DNA from 2 places in the Belnapia sp. genome. Region 2 is predicted to be linked to the other one. Evidence: riboswitches for the same ligand, from Rfam matches in the RefSeq annotation. Region 2 holds a riboswitch; the other holds the start of a gene.
What was found. A riboswitch is a leader RNA that binds a small molecule or an ion and turns the genes downstream of it on or off. The one in region 2 is predicted to bind glycine.

Region 1: another riboswitch for glycine. It lies ahead of AC5JJ1_RS11985 (D-amino acid dehydrogenase); the one in region 2 lies ahead of gcvT (glycine cleavage system aminomethyltransferase GcvT).

What each region holds. Positions count from the first base shown of each region.
Region 1 is NZ_JCACHU010000080.1:434-4,731, forward strand. Features, by position in the region: gene AC5JJ1_RS11980 (IS110 family RNA-guided transposase) at 236-1,306, shown strand; gene AC5JJ1_RS11985 (D-amino acid dehydrogenase) at 1,786-3,057, opposite strand; glycine riboswitch at 3,099-3,195, opposite strand; glycine riboswitch at 3,199-3,301, opposite strand.
Region 2 is NZ_JCACHU010000182.1:85,568-101,592, forward strand. Features, by position in the region: gene AC5JJ1_RS28810 (family 1 glycosylhydrolase) at 1-416, shown strand, start outside; gene AC5JJ1_RS28815 (MFS transporter) at 413-1,639, shown strand; gene AC5JJ1_RS28820 (aldo/keto reductase) at 1,620-2,447, shown strand; gene AC5JJ1_RS28825 (hypothetical protein) at 3,023-3,160, shown strand; gene AC5JJ1_RS28830 (patatin-like phospholipase family protein) at 3,148-4,314, opposite strand; gene AC5JJ1_RS28835 (SDR family oxidoreductase) at 4,321-5,361, opposite strand; gene AC5JJ1_RS28840 (Pvc16 family protein) at 5,441-5,941, opposite strand; gene rnhA (ribonuclease HI) at 6,026-6,487, opposite strand; gene AC5JJ1_RS28850 (homoserine kinase) at 6,477-7,457, opposite strand; gene ispH (4-hydroxy-3-methylbut-2-enyl diphosphate reductase) at 7,465-8,448, opposite strand; gene AC5JJ1_RS28860 (hypothetical protein) at 8,556-9,083, shown strand; glycine riboswitch at 9,142-9,233, shown strand; glycine riboswitch at 9,237-9,332, shown strand; gene gcvT (glycine cleavage system aminomethyltransferase GcvT) at 9,379-10,485, shown strand; gene gcvH (glycine cleavage system protein GcvH) at 10,498-10,875, shown strand; gene gcvP (aminomethyl-transferring glycine dehydrogenase) at 10,872-13,769, shown strand; gene AC5JJ1_RS28880 (NUDIX hydrolase) at 13,772-14,323, shown strand; gene AC5JJ1_RS28885 (alpha/beta hydrolase family protein) at 14,374-15,312, shown strand; gene AC5JJ1_RS28890 (hypothetical protein) at 15,309-15,497, shown strand; gene AC5JJ1_RS28895 (DMT family transporter) at 15,549-16,025, shown strand, end outside.

The sequences.
Region 1 (4,298 bases), on a different contig from region 2:
GCTGCTCCGCCGGCCCAGCCCGGTCAACTTGACTATGAGAGTGTTGGTGTTGTCCGGCGGGTCTGACCCTCAACTTGATTGACCCGGTGTCATGGTACCGACGTGTCGGCCTGCCGGACGACGCTCGGCGATCGGGCGGGAGGTGACCTCATAGAAGCCTGAGGCCGTCCATCCCGTCACAGTCCTGCTCGCCCGCCGGATCTCCGGACCCGCACCCGATGGGAGAACCGGCAGCATGAACAAGGCCAGCCCACACGACATCATCGTCGGCATCGACACTCACAAACACACCCACGCCGCCGTGGCCGTCACCGGGCTCGGCGCCCGGGTTGGGGAGCTGACGATCCGTGTTGGCCTTGAGGGCTACCGTGAGCTCGAGGCCTGGGCCCGATCACTGGGAGCCGTCCGCGCCTTCGGCATCGAGGGCACGGGCGCGTACGGTGCTGGCCTGGCGCGCTTTCTTCGTGCGACGGGCCATACCGTTCACGAGGCCGGCCGGCCCGATCGCGGGCGGCGCCACCGGCATGGCAAAACGGACCACCTCGATGCCGAAGGCGCCGCCCGCGCCGTGCTGGGTGGGCAGGCCACGGCTTTGCCCAAGGCCGGCACAGGTAAGGTGGAGATGATCAGGCACCTCAAGGTCGCCCGTGACACCGCCGTCAAGGCGCGCACCCAGGCCATGCTGGCGCTGAAGGCCATCATGATCAGCGCTCCGGCAGCTCTGCGCGAGCAGCTCGAGGCAGTCGCCGGCCGGGTGGCGCTGGTCCGGCATCTGGCGGCATTGCGGCCGGGGCCGCTGACCACGACCACCGCTTCAGCCAAGGCCAGCCTGCGTGCCATCGCTCGCCGCTGGCTCGACCTCGACGTCGAGATCCGGTCACACGATGCCCACCTCGGCCGGCTGGCCGAGCGGTGCGCGCCGGAGATGGTCGCGGCGCATGGCATGGGGACCGCGACCGCGGCGGAGATGCTTGTCCTCGTCGGCGACGAGCCGGAGCGGATCCACTCCGAAGCTGCCTTCGCCACGCTCTGCGGCGCCTGCCCAGTGCCGGCTTCGAGCGGCAAAACCAGCAGGCATAGGTTGAACCGCGGTGGGCATCGTCAGGCCAACGCTGCCCTCCACCGCGTGGTGGTCGTGCGCATGCGCACTCACCAGCCCACCATCGACTACCTCCGGCGTCGCACGGCTGAGGGCAAGAGCAAGCGGGAGATCATTCGCTGCCTCAAGCGCTTCGTCGCACGCGAGATCTTCGGCTATCTCTGCCGTCCATCCAAAGGCGTCTGCCCAGCCCAAAACGCCGCTTGACCACTATAGGAGCATCGGTGCCTTTGGAACGCCAAGCTGTATCCACACCCTCCGGCACACCCGCCCGATCGAGGCTCATGTCGAGCAAGACGGTGCCGCTCGAAGACGGATGCACGGCCACGAGCGAGGAGACGCGTAGCACGTCCCCGGTGGTGAGCAGGAGCCCGAAGGATCCGCCGCGCACATCGAGCATGCGGTCGACGAACCATGCGGGAAGCAGAGCGGTGTCGGTAGGATCGGCAACTCGCGTCCAGGTCTGGCTCACTGTTCGTCAGCCAGCGACAGGGTTGGACAAATCGCTGGCCGCCCTGCAAACCTGTATTGCAAGTGCCTCTGGGCCTGCCCTGCCCGCATCGGTCGCGCGTTGATCCGTTGGGAATGAAGTGGCTTGCATGGCGGCCTTTCGTGTTGCGTCCGTGGTCACGGCGGGAGCCGCAGCGTGAATGACGCCACCCGGCAAGATGCCGGGTGGCGGCGGATCAGGCCGCCAGGGGCACTGCCGGGGTGGTGGCTTCGGCCCCACCCACGGCCTCGGCCACCATCTGTGCGGTAGCGGCCGAGAGCGTCCAGCCGAGATGACCGTGGCCGGTATTGTAGAACACGCCCGGCCGGCTGCCAGCGCCGATGCGCGGCAGCATGCCAGGCGTCATCGGCCGCAGCCCCGCCCAGGGCACGGTGCGGGCGGTGTTGACCTCAGGAAAGAGCTCCTCCGTCCAGCGCACCAGCGGACGGATACGGTCCATGCGGATGTCACGGTTCTCGCCGTTGAACTCAGCCGTGCCGGCTACCCGGAAGCGGTCGATGCCGAGCCGACTGCTGACGATCTTGGTGGCGTCGTCCAGCAGGCTGACCGAGGGCGCCGCCTCTCGGCTGCGCGGATCGTCGAGGTGGACGGTGATGGAATAGCCCTTCACCGGATAGACGTTGATGCGGTCGCCGAGCATGGCGGCGAAGCGACGGCTGGCGACGCCGGCGCAGATCACGACGGCATCGACCCGCAGGAGCTCGGTACCTTCGTCGCCTGTGGCCGGCCGCCACGCGACCACGATGCCGTCCCGCTCATGCCGGATCGCGGTCACGTCGGCCTCAAACAGGAAGCGGGCGCCGCGGCGCTGGCAGGCCTCGGCGAGGCCGCGCGTGTACTTATGGATGTCGCCGGTGGAGTCCGATGGGGTGAAGAAGCCGCCATAGTAGCTGCCGTGCAGCGTCGGTTCGATCCGGCGCATCTCCTCCGGCGTGACAGAATGCCGATCCAGGCCACCCTCCCGCAGCAGCACGTTGACGCGTGCGGCGGCGTCGAAGCCGGCTTGGTCTCGATAGACGTGTAAGATGCCGCGCTGCTCGACGTCGAAATCGATACCTTCCTCCTCGGCGATCGAGAACAGGTGCTTGCGCGCCTCAATGGCCAGCCTCGTGGTGGCGATCGTGTTGGCGCGGTAGTTCCGAATCTGGCCAGTGAACTCGCCTAGCCAGGAATACTTGTGAACGCTCGGCCGCGGGTTCAGCAGCAGCGGCGCATCCTGGCGCAGGATCCACTTCATGCCTTTCAGCACGGTGGCCGTGCTGTTCCAGACCTCGGCGTTGCTGGCAGACAGCTGTCCGCCGTTGGCGAACGAGGTCTCCATAGCGGCGTAGCGGTGGCGGTCGAGCACCACCACGTCATGCCCGCGTCGCAGGAGCGCGTAGGCCGTGGTGACCCCAGTGATTCCCGATCCGATGACTGCGATTGTGCTCACATCACGCTCCGACACAAAGGTTCGCAGCGAACGGTATGACGGCCGTCCCTGCCCCCATCTGTCTCGGTGCCTGAGAGCTTAGCCCGGGCTTTCCTGGCGAAAGCGGCGGGATATCCCCTTCGGCGGGCGCCACAGCGGCGCCTCTCTCCAGATCGTCCTCGCTACGCGGTCCTGGGTGCCTGAGAGTTTCCCGGGGGGTTGCTCCTTCGGCGGCCTCCAGATCCCGTAGGACCCCGAAGCTCTCTCCCGCATACCTCAGCGGACAAAGGCGATATCGTGAGCCACCTCTGCCAAGTCAACGGAATTTCTGCATCGGTCTTGCGCTCTCTTCGGCCGTCCAAACCCTGTCGCGGCGTATATACGTCGCGGCTGAAAACTTCCCCGAGCAACCCAGCAGGCACGGACTCGGGCGACAAACCGCCGCTTTCCGATCAACAAGGACATAAAGCCGCCGTCAGTGGCGGCACCACAGCGATACCCCAATCGACTGAGCTAAGTCAGTCACATGCGATAAGAGCCGCTGGCCATCTCACACCGCTACCTCGACCAAGTTGCGGATCGAGAAGCCTGGGGGAATCCCGGCTGAGCTTACCTCAACGAGCCGCGCTACTCCTGGCCTTGCGGCTGGCGTCTCAGCGGCACTGCGCGCAAGTCAGCAAACCGCGTCGCTCTCGTGCCGGCGAGACAAGATAGCCGCAGCGGATGCAGTTGGTGCAGGTGTCATCCGCCGCGAAGGGATCGGCAAAAGCCCGCTTGGTCGACCTTGGCGTGCCCTCTGGGCGCTCCGGCTTGATGGTACGCGGCTTGTGGCTGCTTCTAGTCGGGACATCGGCGGCAGCCTCGACAGGTTGGATCGGCGGCAGCAGCGGGTCCCAGCCGGGCATAAAATGCCCAACCGGTGGGGTGGGTTTCAGAGCTTCCGGTGAAGCTGTGGTTGGCGGCGGCGATGGGGCAGGGCGGGCGTTGAATCCGTTCGGCCAACTTGCGGCGTACGCAGAGGACCCTGGCCGACGAGCCGGCTCGGCTGGCGATGTTAGGCTCTGTGACCGGAGTTGCTGGCTGACCCATTCGGTTCCGCATCGGTCTCTGGTTGTGCGCCTTGGGACGTTCACCCGGCTTTCCGGGAGACCCGACCATGACCAGGACGAGCCTGGACGATGCCCAATGGGTGTCGCTGATGCTGGTGATGCAGCAGATACCGCTGGCATGGAAGCGTGACGAAGCTGCTCTGTAGCGCGACGATCTGGATGGAGGCG
Region 2 (16,025 bases):
CCGGCAGCACCGGCTGGCTGCCGCGGCTGCGTGACGCCTGGCAGCGCTACCCCGGCCTGCCGCTCGCCGTCACCGAGGCGCATATCGGCTGCACCGAGGACGAGCAGCTTCGCTGGCTCGCCGAATGCTGGGCGGCGGTCGGAACGCTGCGGGGCGAGGGCGCCCCCTTCGATGCGGTGACGCCCTGGGCGCTGTTCGGCGCCGTCGACTGGTGCAGCCTGCTCGCCCGCCGCGGCGGGCTGTACGAGCCGGGCGCCTTCGACATCCGCGCCCCCGGCCGCCCCCGCCCGACGCTGGTGGCGGAAGGCATCGCCGCCCTCGGCCGCCATGGCCGCATCAACCACCCCTTGCTGGAGGCGCCCGGCTGGTGGACACGGGAGGAGCGCGTGCATCCCGAGCTGCGCCAGACCGGGTGAGCCCCACCCGGGCCCTCGATGTCCTGAACATCCTGCTCTCTGATGTCCGCTACGGGCTCGGGGCCTATCTCGGCGTCTACCTGCTGACCGAGCATCATTGGGATGCCGGGGAGATCGGCCTGGCGCTGTCCATCGGCGGCCTCGCCGGGCTGCTGGCGCAGACGCCGATCGGCCTCATGGTCGACGCCATCCGGGCAAAGCGCGCCCTGATCGCCGGCGCCGTGCTGGTGGTCACGGCTTCCTGCCTCGTCATCCCGCTGGCGCCGCATTTCTGGCCCGTCGCGCTGGCGGGCGTGATCGGCGGCCTGGCCGGCACCTCCATCGCGCCGACGTTGGCCGCCATCTCCCTCGGCATCGTCGGGCCCGCCGCCTTCGCCCGCCGCGCCTGCCGGAACGAGGCGCTGTTCCATGCCGGCAACGGCGCGGTGAACCTGCTGATCCTGGCGACGGCGCCCTTCCTCGGCATGCCGGTGCTGTTCTGGGTGATGGCGGGGACGGGCCTTGCCAGCGCCGCCGCCGCGCTCGCCATCCCCGCCCGCTGCATCGACCATGCGGTGGCGCGTGGCCTGCTGCCCGGGGCCGCAAGGCTTGCCCCACGCCAGGGCTGGCGGGTGCTGGTGGGCAGCCGGCCGCTGATCGCCTTCGCCCTGACCGGCGCGCTCTTCCACATGGCCAACGGCTCCATGCTGGCGCTGGTGGCGCAGAAGCTCGCCCTGCAGAATATCGGCATGGGCGTGGCGCTGACCGCTATCTGCGCCATCGCCGCGCAATCGGTGATGGTGCCGGTGGCGGCGCTGGCCGGCGCCCGGGCCGAGGCCTGGGGGCGGCGGCCGCTGCTGCTCGCCGCCTTCCTGGCGCTGGCCCTGCGCGGGGTGCTCTACACCGCCTTCGACCATCCGGCCTGGCTGATCGGCGTGCAGCTGCTGGACGGCGTCGGCGCCGGGCTGATCGGCGCGCTCTTCCCCGTCGTCATCGCCGACCTGACGCGCGGCACCGGGCATTTCGCCGCGGCGCAGGGCGCGGTCGGCACCGTCCATGGCCTGGGCGGTGTGGTGAGCGGGGCGCTCTCCGGCCTGTTCGTCGTACGCTACGGCTATGACGCCGCCTTCCTGGGGCTGGCGGCGATCGCGGGGTTGGGCGCGGCGCTGTTCTGGCTCACCATGCCGGAAACCCGACCTCTCGCCATCGACAGGGGATTTGCCCATGACCATTCCGCTGCTTGAGACGGCGCTGACCCGCATGCCGGCGCTCGGCTTCGGCACTTGGCCGATGCGCGGGGCGGAGTGCCAGGCGGCGGTCGAATCCGCCCTCGGCATGGGCTACCGCCATGTCGACACCGCCGAGATGTACGGCAACGAGGAGGCGGTGGGCGCCGCACTTGCCGCCTCCGGCCTGCCGCGCGAGCAAATCTACCTCACCACCAAGGTCTGGAACGACAAGCCCCGCGGCGCCGAGATCCGCCGTGCGGCGGAGGCGAGCCTCGGGCGCCTGCGCCAGCCCCATGTCGACCTGCTGCTGATCCATTGGCCGAGCCCCGAGCTCGACCTGCCGGACGCACTCCAGGCCCTCGCCCAGATGCGGGAGGAGGGGCTGGCGCACGCCGTCGGCGTGGCGAATTTTCCCCTCGGCCTGCTGCGCCGGGCGGTGGAGCTCGGCATCGTCCCGCTCGCCTGCCTCCAGGTCGAGCACCACGTCTATCTCGACCAGTCCCGCCTGCTGGCCTATTGCCGCGAGCAGGGGATGGTGCTGACCAGCTATACGCCCGTCGCCAAGGGCGAGGTGCTGCAGGACCCGGTGATCGCCCGCATCGCGGCGAGGCATGGCGCGACGGCCGGGCAGGTGGCACTGGCCTGGCTGCTCGGCATGGAGGGCGTGGCGGCCATCCCCAAGGCCGCCTCGCCGGCGCGGCAGCGGGAGAACATGGAGGCTGTGTCCCTTCGCCTTGATGCCGAGGACCGGGCGGCCCTCGCCGCCTTGCCGAAGGACAGGCGCATGGTGAACCCCGGCATTGCACCCGACTGGAACGCCTGACCGCCGGATAGTGCCTTCTTGACCGTGCTGCCGAGCGTTTTCACCCGTGTCGGTGGCCACCCGCAAGGCACCCGCATCGCGGACGGCGCGTAGGGGAGCGGTTGGTTGCCGAGGTCGTCCTCCCTCCTGGCCCGAGGCGGGACTGGAACCTCCTTGGCGTGAGCCCGACAGGCTACGCCCTTGGCACGGGTTCCGTCGCCGCCACGTCCATCCGGCGTGCCCTGCATCGACGCGCCCGAGACGGCGCCGCGGAAGCGGCTGCTCGCTGCCTGCCGGGCCAGGCGAGGTGATGGCGCCATCCACCGGCACCGCCTGGCGCTTCGCCGCGACGGATTTCCGGGAGGCGCTGGAGGCCAGCACGGCGCTGCGCTTCGTGCTGGCGCATCAGGGACAGGTCGCCTAGACCGCGGCCTGCAACGGCCGCCACAGCATCGAGCGGCGCCTGGCCCGCTGGCTGCTGATGGCGCATGACCGCAGCGAGGGCGACACCCTCCCGATCACCCACGAGCTCCTGTCCATGATGCCCGGCCTGCGCCGCGCCGGCGTCACCGTCGCCGCCGGCGCGGCAGGCCGGGATGATCCGCTGTGGCAGCGGGCGGATCACCATCGCCGACCGTCCCGGGCTCGAAGCCGCCTGCCGCGAATGCCACGGCTTTGCCCGGCGGGCGCAGGAGCGGCAATTCCCGCCCGCCGGCAGCCGCTACCGGGGCTGATCGGCGGGGCGGGAGACCGCCTCCACCTCATGCAGCAGCAGGCCAGGGGCGAGCACGGTGGCCGCCTCCGGCTGGCGGATGCGCGCCAACGCCTCGCGCATGCCGCCCTCGCCCGCCGCCCAGCGGTCGGCCAGGGTGGCGCGGGAGAAGTCGAAGGCCTTGCCCGCCCCCGCCTCGTCCTCCGCCGCATGGTAGTTGAGCGAGACCACCATCGCCTCGGCATGGGCGAGTAGCGCGGCCAGCTCCGCCTCGCGCTCCCGCTCCGGCGGCAGCTCGGCGGCGAGGCGGCCGATCAGGGCGCGCATGCGGTACTCGCGGATGCGGCTCTCCAGCGCCTGCCGCGTCTGGTTGCCGAAGGCGAGGTCCCCGGCCCGCGCCATCGCCGCGCTCAGCGAGGCCGGGCGGCTGCCGGAGCGGGCGAAGAGCTCCACCACCAGGCATTGCAGCGGCCCGGCCCCCGGCGCATCCAGCACGATGTCGATCGGCGCGTTGGTCGAGATGCCGCCATCGGCCAGCAGCCGTCCCTCGACCTCCACCGGCGTGAAGAGGGGCAGCAGCGCCGAGGAGGCCGCCAGGTGCTCCGGCCCGATCCGCGCGCCCTCGGCGGTGTCGAAGACGATGCGCTCGCCCGTCTCCACATCCGTCGCGGTGATGGTGAGGCGCACCTCGCCGCCATTGAGCCGGTCGAAATCGATGAATTCCGGCAGCAGCCGCATCAGCGGCCCCAGCTCGTAGAGCGAGGCGGCGGGGCCGAATTCCGGCAGCAGCCGCGGCCGGAAGAGTGCTGGGTTGCCGAAGAAGAACGTCTGCGCCGCGCTCAGCTGGTTGTAGCCGCGGCGCCAGAGCCCGGCGTCCGGCGGCGGGCCGAAGAGCGCGCCGGCGACCGGCATCGGCTCCGTCGCCGCCCTGTCCCAGAAGCGGCGCAGCGCGGCGACGCGCTGCCCCGGCGCGTTGCCGACGATGATCGCGGCGTTCAGCGCCCCGACCGAGGCGCCGAGCACCCAGGGCGGTGCCCCGCCCTCGATGGAGTCATAGGCGGCATAGGCCCCGGCCTCGAAGGCGCCGAGGGCGATGCCGCCGGAGAGGACGAGGGCACGGCGCGGGGCGGTGGCCGGGGCGGCCTCGGCCGCCGGGCTCGGATGATGCATGTCCATGGCGGCTTACCTCGAGACCGGGCCGGGCTTGGCCGCCGGGACCATCGCCTCCAGCAATCGCGCCCCGGCGGTGAGGCCGAGATCGGCCAGGTGCATCGGCAGCGCCGCCCAGGCGAGCGGCAGGGCGGCCAGGCTGGTCGCCGCGGCGAGCGGCGCGCCGCCGGCGCCGGCCCGCTCACGCCAGCCACCATCGACGCCGAGGCCATCCTCGCTGGGCGCGAAGAGGATGCCGGGGCTGTCGCCGCTCGGCTCATCGGCGAGGAAGCCGCGGTGCAGGCTGCGGCCGGTGAACCAGGTGGCGAGCGTCGGGGCCAACCGCTCCTGCGCCGCGGCGATCTGGCCGAAGCCGCCGACGATCACCTCCGCCTCCGGCCGCTCGACCAAGCGGAGCACCGTCTCCGCCACCTCCTCGGCGGTGTAGATGGGCGGCGCGGCCTGGACCTGGCGGCCGCTGTAGTTGGCGGCATGCTGGAAGAAGGGCGTGTCGATCACCGAGGGCAGCACGGTGCAGATCTGGATGCCGGGCTGGTCCAGCACCTCCTGCCGCAGCGCCTCGGAGAAGCCGCGGATGGCGAATTTGCTGGTGGCATAGGCGGTGCCGTCCGGCTTCGCCGTGCGGCCGACGATGGAGGCGTTCTGCACCAGCACGCCGCGGCCCCGGGCGCGGAAATGCCGCATGGCGACCCTGGCACCATGGACATAGCCGAAGAGGTTGATCTCGATCAGCCGCCGCCAGGCCTCCATCGGGATGGCGTCCAGCCGGCCGAAGGCGGCGACGCCGGCATTGTTGAACCAGGCGTCGAGGCGGCCGAAGCGCGCGATCGTCCGGCGGCCGAGCTCCTCCACCTGCTGCTCGTCGGTGACGTCGGTCGGCACGGCCAGCGCCTCGCCGCCCGCGGCGATGCATTCTCGCGCCACCTCCTCGAGCATGGCGGCGCGGCGGGCGGCGAGCACCACCCGGTCGCCGCGGCGGGCGAAGGCCAGCGCCGTGGCGCGGCCGATGCCGCTGGAGGCGCCGGTGATGACGATGATACGAGACTCGGGCATCGGGTATCCTGTGCCAGTCATGTTGCGATGCAATATGACAGGAGGAACGAGCCGCCCCGCTCGGGGGTTCCTTCCGCCCTCAGCCCAAGCCGGGCCGCAGCCGCATGCTGTGGACCATGTAGGGCAACAGCAGCGGCGGCGGATCGCCGCAGGCCTCGAGCAGCCGGAGGTAGGTCTCGTCCGGCAGGTGCTCGAGGGTCACGACCAGCGCCTCCGCCTCGATGTCGCCGGGCTCGCCGGCGGACTGGATCACCGGGTTCCGCTCCAGGGCCTGCATGCAATGGCCGAGCATCGCCTGCTCCGCCGCGCTGTCATGGCCGCGCACCGTCAGCAGGTAGCGGAGGCGCATGCCCGTCCCCTCGGGCGGATCGGCCTTCGAGGCGGTGCGCAGCGGCGAGGTGTCGCCGGGGGGCTCCTCCGGCTGGACGCGCCAGAGGATGAGGGCGATGCCATGGCCCGGATTGGTCCGCGCCTGGGACAGGGTCATCGCCTCCACCTCCATCCCCTGCAGCGCGCCGTCGCGCTCCAGGCTGTCGCGGAGGTGGCGGGTGAGGGCGGCGCTGGCGGCTGCGATGGGCATGGCGGACTCCGACGCTGTACCGGTGCCAACGGCCGGGCCCGATTCGCGGTTTCCGCCGACGGGCCCCTCTTCGTCCGGAGGCGCTTACGGCTGGCCCGCCAGCCGCAGCCTGGCCTCGGTCGCCAGCCGGTCCGCCCGCTCGTTCATCGGGTCGCCGGCATGGCCACGCACCCAGAGCCACTCCACCTGATGCGGCTTGGCCGCCGCCAGCAGCCGCTGCCACAGCGCCATGTTGGCGACCGGCTCCTTCGCCGCGTTGCGCCAGTTGTTCCTGACCCAGCCGTTGATCCAGCGGCTGATGCCGTTCCGCACATACTCGCTGTCGGTGTGGAGGACGACGCGGCAGGGGCGCTTCAGCGCCTCGAGCGCGCTGATCGCCGCCATCAGCTCCATGCGGTTGTTGGTCGTCTCCGGGTCGCCGCCGGAGAGCTCCCGCTCCGTCTCGCCGTAGCGCAGGATGGCCGCCCAGCCGCCGGGGCCGGGATTGGGCTTGCAGCCGCCATCGGTCCAGATCTCGACCGGTGCCTGGGGGTCGTCAGAGGCCAAGGGCGCCCGGTCCTTCGGCAGCGGCGAAGAAGCGGAGCTTCCCCAGGTATTCCAGCGGGTCCTTCCGCGTCACCAGCGCGCCGGCCGGCGTCGCCGTCCAGTCGTAGAGGCGGGTGAGGAGGAAGCGGATGGCGGCGCCGCGGCAGAGCACCGGCAGCGCCGCGCGCTCGGCTGGCGAGAGCGGGCGGATCCGCTGGTAGGCGGCCAGCACCGCATGCGCCCGCGTCACGTTGTAGGCGCCGTCCGCATCGAAGCACCAGGCATTGAGGCAGACGGCGATGTCATAGGCCAGCAGGTCGGTGCAGGCGAAGTAGAAGTCGATCAGTCCGGAGACCTCGGGCTTGCCGCCCGGGCCTGGCAGGAAGAAGACGTTGTCCGGGAACAGGTCGGCATGGATCTGTCCGGCCGGCAGCCGCCCCGGCGCCGGCCAGTCGGCAAGGATCGCCTCCAGCCGCCCGTCCAGCTCGGCGACGAGGCCCGGCTGCACCGCATCGCCGCCCGGCCGGCAGCGGTCGAGCAGCGGCCGCCAGCTCTGAGGTCCAAGCCCGTTCGGCCGCTCGGCCGTGAAGTCGGCGCCGGCCGCATGCAGCCGCGCCAGGGCATCGCCGAGCGGCGCCCCATGCTCCGGCCGCACGCGCCGCGGCCAGACGCCGGGGAGGAAGGTGCAGATCGCCGCCGGCCGCCCCGCCAACTCGCGCAGCGCGAGGCCGTCCCGCGCCTGCACCGGCTGCGGGCAGCGCAGGCCGCGCCCCGCCAGGTGCTCCATCAGCGCGAGGAACCAGGGTAGCTCCGCCGGGTCGACGCGCTTCTCGTATAGGGTGAGGATGAAGTCGCCCGCCTCGGTCTTCAGCGCGTAGTTCGAGTTCTCCACCCCCTCCGCGATGCCGCGGAAGGCGAGCAGCCCGCCGAGCGGATAGGCGGCGAGGAAGGCCCGGAGCGCCTCGTCGGTGACCTCGGTATAGACGGCCATTGCGGGGCTAGCGCGCGCCCTCGGTCTGCAGCGCGCCCGGCAGCTTGAAGGTGATGGTCTCCTCCGCCACCACCACCTCCTCGATGGCCAGGGTGAAGCGCTCCCGCAGCCGGGCCAGCACCTCCTCCACCAGCACCTCGGGTGCGCTGGCGCCGGCGGTGACGCCGATGGTGGAGAGCCCCTCGGCCAGCGAGAGGTCGAGGTCGCGGCCCCGCTGCACCATCACCGCCCGCGGGCAGCCGGCGCGCTCGGCGACCTCGACGAGGCGCAGCGAGTTGGAGGAATTGGGCGCGCCTACCACCACCATCAGCTCCGCCCGGTCGGCGATCGCCTTCACCGCCGCCTGGCGGTTGGTGGTGGCGTAGCAGATGTCCTCCTTCGCCGGCGCGTGGATCCCGGGGAAGCGCTCGCGCAGCGCCGCCACGATATCCGTCGTGTCGTCGACCGAGAGGGTGGTCTGGGTGATGAAGGCCAGCGGCCGGTCCTCCGGCACCGGCGCCGTGCGGGCCTGCGCCTCGTCCTCGATCAGGGTGACGGTGCCCTCGGGCAGCTGGCCCATGGTGCCCACCACCTCCGGATGCCCGGCATGGCCGATCAGCAGGATGTGCCGGCCGCGGCTGAAATGCTGCTCCGCCTCGCGGTGCACCTTGCTGACCAGCGGGCAGGTGGCGTCGAGGTAGAAGAGCTTGCGGCGGCTGGCCTCGGCCGGGACCGATTTCGGCACGCCATGGGCGGAGAAGACGACCGGCGCATCGTCCGGCACCTCGTCCAGCTCCTCCACGAAGATGGCGCCCTGCCGCTCCAGGCTCTCGACCACGAAGCGGTTGTGGACGATCTCGTGCCGGACATAGACGGGGGCGCCGTAGCGGCGGATCGCCTCCTCCACGATTTTGATCGCGCGGTCGACGCCGGCGCAGAAGCCGCGGGGTCCGGCCAGGAGGACGTCCAGGCGGGGCAGGTTGCGCTCGGGCGCGTGGGGGTGCAGGTCCATGGTGCCTCTCGCTCGCTGGCGCTATTTGCCGTGCCGAAGGGCCGGCGGGCACAGTGGGCGGGGCGCACACTAGCGGCCCGCCGTCCGGGCTCAAGGGGGATATGGTGATGCGGTCGAGTCTTGTCCTGTTGGCGCTGCTTTTGGCCGGGTGCGGCGGCGGCATCGGCACCCAATTGCCGATCGCCTGCCCGAATCCGGGCCTGCTGGGGGAGGGGGCCGACCTCACCCGCTACCGCGCCGGCGGCCCGCAGGACCTCACCGGCCTCGACTACGATGCCCGGCTGGTCAGCATCAACGGCACCTGCAAGGCCGGGCGGGGCGAGCGCAGCATCGACGTGACGATGACGGCCGGCTTCTCGGTGGAGCGCGGCCCGGCCTCCGAGGGGCGGGCGGTCGAGCTGCCCTGGTTCGTCGCCGTGCTCGACCGGCAGACGGATGCCATCCTCAGCCGGCAGAACTTCACCGACAGGGTGGTCTTCGGCCGGAACGAGACGCGGGCCTCGGTCAGCAGCGCACCGGTCTCCATCAGCCTGCCGGTCGGGGCGAATCGGCGGGCGGGGGATTACCGGATCCTGGTCTCCTTCCAGCTCGACGAGCAGGACCTGGCGCTCAACCGCCGCCGCGGGCCGCGCTGATCGCCCGCAACGGGCCATTGCGCCCGCAGCCCCTGCGGGAGTAGACAGTCTCACCCGCAGATACCGCGCGGGAGAGAGGGGTGGCGACGCCCCCGCCGAAGGCGCAACCGGCCCCCGGAAACGCTCAGGCAGAAGGGCCGCGCGGAGAAGGGGCCTCTGGAAAGCCTGGTGCCGCAAGGCACCGGCACCGAAGGAGTAAGGCCCGGCCCAAGGCCGCCCGCCGAATCTCTCAGGTTCACCGGACAGAGGGGGGCCACGGACTTCAACTCACGCCGCAGATGCGGTCGGGGGACCCGTGGCCGAGACCGATACACTGCTCGAGACGCCGCTCGCCGGCCTGCACCGCGCCCTCGGGGGCCGGATGGTCGCCTTCGCCGGCTATGCCATGCCGGTCCAGTACCAGGCCGGGATCATGGCCGAGCACCTGCACGTCCGAAGCGCGGCCGGCCTCTTCGACGTGTCCCATATGGGCCAGGCCGAGCTGGTTGGCGACGGCGCGGCGGCGGCGCTGGAGCAGGTGACGCCCGCCGATGTGCAGGGGCTGAAGCCCGGCCGCCAGCGCTACGGCCTGCTGATGACGCCGGAGGGCGGCATCTTCGACGACTTCATGGTGGCCAATCTGGGCGACCGGCTGCTGCTGGTGGTCAATGCCAGCCGCAAGCACGATGATTTCGACCTGGTCGAATCGGTCCTGCCCGCCGGCGTCCGCCTCCACCGCCGGCCGGACCGGGCGTTGCTGGCCCTCCAGGGGCCGGGCGCCGCGCCGGCCATGGCGCCGGTCGCCCCGGCGCTCGCGGCGCTCTCCTTCATGGGCATCGCCGAGGCCGAGATCGGCGGCATCCCCGTCATCGCCAGCCGCAGCGGCTATACCGGCGAGGATGGCTGGGAGATCGGCGCCCCCGCCGAATCGGCCGAGGCGCTGGCGAAGCACCTGCTGAGCCTGCCCGGCGTGCAGCCCACCGGCCTCGGCGCCCGCGATTCGCTGCGGCTCGAGGCCGGGCTCTGCCTCTACGGCACCGATATCGACGAGACGACGAGCCCGGTCGAGGCCGCCCTCACCTGGTCCATCGGCAAGCGCCGCCGCATGGCCTGGGACTTCGCTGGCGCCGAGCGGGTGCGGGAGGAGCTGGCCAACGGCACCGCCCGGGTCCGCGTCGGCCTCCGCCCCGAGGGGCGCCAGCCGGCCCGCGGCGAGACAATGATCCATGCCCCGGGCGGCGAGACCATCGGCAGCGTCACCTCCGGCGGCTTCGGCCCCTCGCTCGAGGCGCCGATGGCGATGGGCTATGTCGCCCGCCCCCATGCCGCCGATGGCACCCCTATCGAGTTGATCGTGCGCGGCCGGCCGCTTGCGGCCCGCATCGCGCCCATGCCCTTCGTTCCCCACCGCTACGCCCGCTGAGGACACCGAGCCATGCCAGAGCTGAAATACACCCAGGACCATGAGTGGGTGCGGGCCGAGGGCGATGCCGCCACCATCGGCATCACCGACCATGCGCAGAACGCCCTTGGCGACGTGGTCTTCGTCGACCTGCCCGAGATCGGGCGCGAGGTCGCGGCCGGCGAGGCGATCGCCGTGGTCGAGAGCGTGAAGGCCGCCTCCGACGTCTATGCCCCGATCGCCGGGCGCATCGTCGAGGTGAATGCGGCGCTGACGGACGACCCCGGCCTCATCAACCGCGAGCCGACGGGCGAGGGCTGGTTCTTCAAGATCGAGCCCGCCGACCCCGCCGCCGTCGCCGCGCTGATGGATGAGAGCGCCTACGCCGCCTTCGTGGACAGCCAGGCATGAGCGCTCTTGTCGAACTGGCCGCGCTGGAGGAAGGCACGGAATTCGCCCGCCGCCATATCGGCCCGGGCCCCGAGGACATCACCGAGATGCTGCGCGTCGTCGGCGCGGCGAGCCTCGAGGAGATGGCCAGCCGCACCGTGCCGGCCGCCATCGCAGGCGCCGACCTGACTGGCCTGCCGCCGCCGGCGACGGAGGCCGAGGTCATTGCCGAGCTGCGCGGCCTCTCCGAGCGGAACAGCCGGGTGAAGTCGCTGATCGGCCTCGGCTATCACGGCACCCATGTGCCGCCGGTGATCCTGCGCAACGTGCTGGAGAACCCCGGCTGGTACACCGCCTACACGCCCTACCAGGCGGAGATCGCCCAGGGGCGGCTCGAGGCGCTGGTAAACTTCCAGACCATGGTGGCAGACCTCACCGGCCTGCCGGTCGCCAATGCCTCCCTCCTCGACGAGGGCACGGCGGCGGCCGAGGCGGTGGCGCTCGCCCATGCGGCGCATAAGGGCAAGGGCGACACGCTGCTGGTCGCCGCCGACCTGCACCCGCAGACGCTGGCAGTGGTGCGGACGCGGGCCGAGCCGGTCGGGCTCCGCGTCGTGGTCGCCCCGCCCGCCGGCATCGCCGAGGCGGCCGCGGCCGAGAAGCCCTTCGCCCTGCTGTTGAATTATCCCGGCACGACCGGCGAGGTGCGCGACCTCGCGCCCGAGATCGCCGCGGTGCAGGCCGTGGGCGGCCTCGCCATCGTCGCCGCCGACCCGCTCTCGCTCTGCCTGCTGACGCCGCCCGGCGAGATGGGCGCCGATGTCGTCATCGGCAGCACCCAGCGCTTCGGCGTGCCGCTCGGCTATGGCGGGCCGCATGCCGCCTATATGGCGGTGAAGGACCCGCTCAAGCGCTTGCTGCCCGGCCGCCTCGTCGGCGTTTCGGTTGATGCCGCGGGCAATCCGGCCATGCGCCTCGCGCTCCAGACCCGCGAGCAGCATATCCGCCGCGAGAAGGCGACCTCGAACATCTGCACCGCGCAGGTGCTGCTCGCCGTGATGGCGGGGATGTATGCCGTCTGGCACGGGCCGGAGGGACTGGCGCGCATCGCCCGCCGGGTGAACCTCCAGGCGCGGCTGCTGGCCGATGCGGCGCGGCGCGGCGGCTTTACGCTGCGGCATGCTGCCTTTTTCGACACCATCGCCATCGAGGCCGGCGACCGTGCGGATTCGTTGGTGCAGGGCGCCGTGGCGCGCGGCTTCAACCTCTGGCGCGTCGATGAGGGCTGCGTTTCCATCGCCCTCAACGAGACGGTGACGCGGGACGAGCTCGCCTCTCTCGCCGAGCTGCTCGGCGGCGGCGCGCTCGATGCGCTGCGGCCGGAGGCCAGCCTGCCGCCGGCCCTCGTTCGCCGCAGCCCCTACCTCACCGCCGAGGTCTTCCGCAGCCATCACTCCGAGCATGCGATGCTGCGCTACCTCAAGCGGCTCGAGGACAAGGACGTCGCGCTGAACCGCAGCATGATCCCGCTCGGCTCCTGCACGATGAAGCTGAATGCGACGGCGGAGATGATCCCGGTCACCTTCCCGGGCTTCGCCGACATTCACCCCTTCGCACCGGAGGATCAGGCCGAGGGCTATTTCGAGATGATCAAGCGGCTGGAGTCCTGGCTCTGCGCCATCACCGGCTTCGCCGCCGTCTCGCTGCAGCCGAATGCCGGCAGCCAGGGCGAGTATGCCGGCTTGCTCGCCATCCGCGCCTGGCACCGCGCCCAGGGCAACGCGCAGCGCGATGTCTGCCTCATCCCCTCCAGCGCCCATGGCACCAACCCGGCCTCGGCGGTGATGGCGGGGATGAAGGTCGTCGTCGTCGGCTGCGACCGCGACGGCAACGTGGACCTCAAGGACCTGGAGGCCAAGGCGGCGCAGCATGCGGAGAGGCTCGCCGCGCTGATGGTGACCTACCCCTCCACCCATGGCGTCTTCGAGGAGCAGATCCGCGAGATCTGCGCCCTGATCCATCGCCATGGCGGGCAGGTCTACATGGACGGCGCCAACATGAACGCCCAGGTCGGCCTGACCTCGCCGGCCGCCATCGGCGCCGATGTCTGCCACCTGAACCTGCACAAAACCTTCTGCATCCCGCATGGCGGCGGCGGCCCGGGCGTCGGCCCGATCGGCGTCGCGGCGCATCTTGCGCCACACCTGCCGAACCACCCCTTCCACCGCGGCGCCGGCCCGGCGACGGGCTATGGCCCCGTCTCCTCGGCGCCCTTCGGCAGCGCCGCCATCCTGCCCATCTCCTACGCCTATATCCGCATGATGGGCGCCGAGGGGCTGACGCGGGCGACTGCGGTTGCGATCCTCTCCGCCAACTACATCGCCCGCCGGCTGGAGGGGCACTTCCCCGTGCTCTACCGCGGCCTGCGCGGCATGGTGGCGCATGAGTGCATCCTCGACTGCCGCGGCTTCCAGCAGGGCGGCGGCGTGATGGTCGAGGACATCGCCAAGCGGCTGCAGGACTACGGCTACCACGCGCCGACCATGTCCTGGCCCGTCTCCGGCACGCTGATGGTGGAGCCCACCGAGAGCGAGCCGAAGGAGGAGCTGGACCGCTTCTGCGACGCCATGATCGCCATCCGCGCCGAGATCCGCGCGGTGGAGCAGGGCCGCAGCGACCGCGCCGACAACCCGCTGAAGAACGCGCCCCATACCGCCGCCGAGGTCATGGCGAGCGAGTGGACGCATCCCTACAGCCGGGAAGAGGCGGCCTTCCCGCTGCCCTTCGTCCGCGGCAACAAGTACTGGCCGCCGGTCAAGCGCGTGGACAATGTCCATGGCGACCGCAACCTGGTCTGCACCTGCGCGCCGCTCGAGGCCTATGCGGAGCGGATGCACCTCCAGGCCGCGGAGTGACGGTGCGGCCCTGGCGGCGGACGGGCAACCGCACCGTCCACCGCGACCGCTGGGTCCATCTCCGCGCCGAGGCCTGGGAGACCGGGGCCGGCGCGGTGCTCGACCCCTGGTACATGCTCGACTGGGCGGACTGGGTGAATGTCGTGGCGCTGACGCCGGATGGCCGGCTGGTGCTGGTGCGCCAGTTCCGCCCCGGCCTCGGCGGCATGACGCTGGAGCTCCCCGGCGGCATCGTGGAGCCAGGGGAAGCCGACCCGGTCGCCGCCGCCCGCCGCGAATTCACCGAGGAGACGGGCTACGACGCCCCCGCCTTCCGCCTCGTCGCCACGCTGCGGAACGACCCGGCCCATGCCGGCAACCGCGTCCACGTCGTCCTCGCCGAGGGCGCCGTCCCGGCCGGCGCCCAGCGCCTCGATCATGGCGAGGAGATCGCCGTGGAGGTCCTGCCGCTGGCCGCCGTCCTCGCCGGCCTGGCCGAGGGGGCGGTCGCCAATGCCAACCATGTCGGCGGCCTCCTGCTCGCCTTGCGGGAAAGCGGCCGGCTGGGCGCCTGAACCGTCAGCGGGACGCGGCGTTCCGCCCGGGTGACCACCCTCCGGACCCGATGCAACGCCGCCGCTTCCTCGCCCTTGCGGGCCTCGCCACCAGGCCCGCCCCCCTGGCCGCCGCGCCGGCGCCCATGATCCGCGACACCTGGACCGACCCCGCCCGCAACCGCAGCCTGCCGGTGCTGATCCGCCTGCCCGATGCGGAGGGCCCGGCCCCGGCGGTGCTGGTCTCCCACGGCCTCGGCGGCTCGCGCGAGGGGCTGGCCTATCTGGGCCAGGCCCTGGCCGAGGCCGGCTTCCTCGTCCTCCATGTCCAGCATCCGGGCACCGATGCCGGCCTGTGGCAGGGCCGGGCCGACATCTCGGCCGCCATGGCCGCCGCGGCGCTCGATGCCGGCCAGGCCTTCGCCCGGTTGCAGGACGGGATCTTCGCGCTCGGCGAGCTGACCCGCCGCCCCGGCTTGCGGGAGCGGGTGGACGCGCAGCGCCTCGCCGCCGCCGGCCATTCCTACGGCGCCTGGCTGGTGCAGCACCTGCTCGGCCAGCGCCTGCCGGGCGGCGACCATGGCCTCGCCCTGCCCGATGCGCGGCTGAAGGCCGGCATCGCCCTCTCGCCCATCCCGCCGCGCGGCCTCTCGCCCCGCTTCGCCTTCGGCCGCATCGCCCGGCCGATGCTGCACGTCACCGGCACGCTCGATTCCGGCTTCATCGACAGCGTCACGGCGGAGGACCGGGAGCTGCCCTTCCGCTCCATCAGCGGCCCGCCCCAGGCCCTGGCGGTGCTGGCCGGCGCCACCCATGCCGCCTTTGCCGATGAGCGCGCCGCCGGCCCGCGCTGGGCCGACCCGGCCTTCCATGCCCGCACGGCGGGCCTCGCCACGGCCTTCCTCCGCGCCACGCTGCTCGGCGATGCCGCCGCGCGCGCGGCGCTGCTCGCCGGCATGCCCGGGTTGCTGGCGCCGGGCGACCGCCTCACCTGCAAGGATTTCGGATGATGGCCGACCAGAAGCCGACCGGCGCTGCCGAGACGATGAACACCGCCGACCCCAATTCCAAGACGACGGCGGCCAAGGTGCAGCAGGGCGGCACCACGACCAACCCGAAGGCCAAGGTTCCCTCCGACCTCTACCCGGACCCGCCCGGCATCACCGACAGCACGCCGGGCGGACGCGACGACTGAAGCGCAACCGGCGGATGGCACGGCCTGGGGCGCCGCGGGCAGGCTGGCCCGATGCAACACGCGCCGCAGATGATCTCCCGCGACTGGGCCTTGCTGGTCGCTCTCTCCGTCCTCTGGGGCGGGTCCTTCTTCTTCGTTGGCGTGGCGGTCAGGGAATGGCCGCCGCTGCCGATCGTGCTGCTGCGCGTGGCGATCGCCGCGGCGGCGCTCTGGAGCCTGGTCGCCGCGCTGCGGCTGCCGGTGCGGCGCGACCGCGCGGCGCTCGCTGCCTTCCTCGGCATGGGGCTGCTGAACAATGCGGTTCCCTTCGGCCTGATCGTCTGGGCGCAGGGCAGCCTGCCCTCGGGCGTCGCCTCCATCCTGAACGCCACGACGCCGCTCTGGGGCGTGCTGGTGGCGCATGCGGCGGGGGCCGAGCGCGCGACGCCGCGCCGCCTGGCGGGGACCCTGCTGGGCTTCGCCGGCGTCGCGGCGATGGTCGGCGCCGACCTTGCGGGGGGCCTCTCCGGCCATGCGCTGGCGACGGCG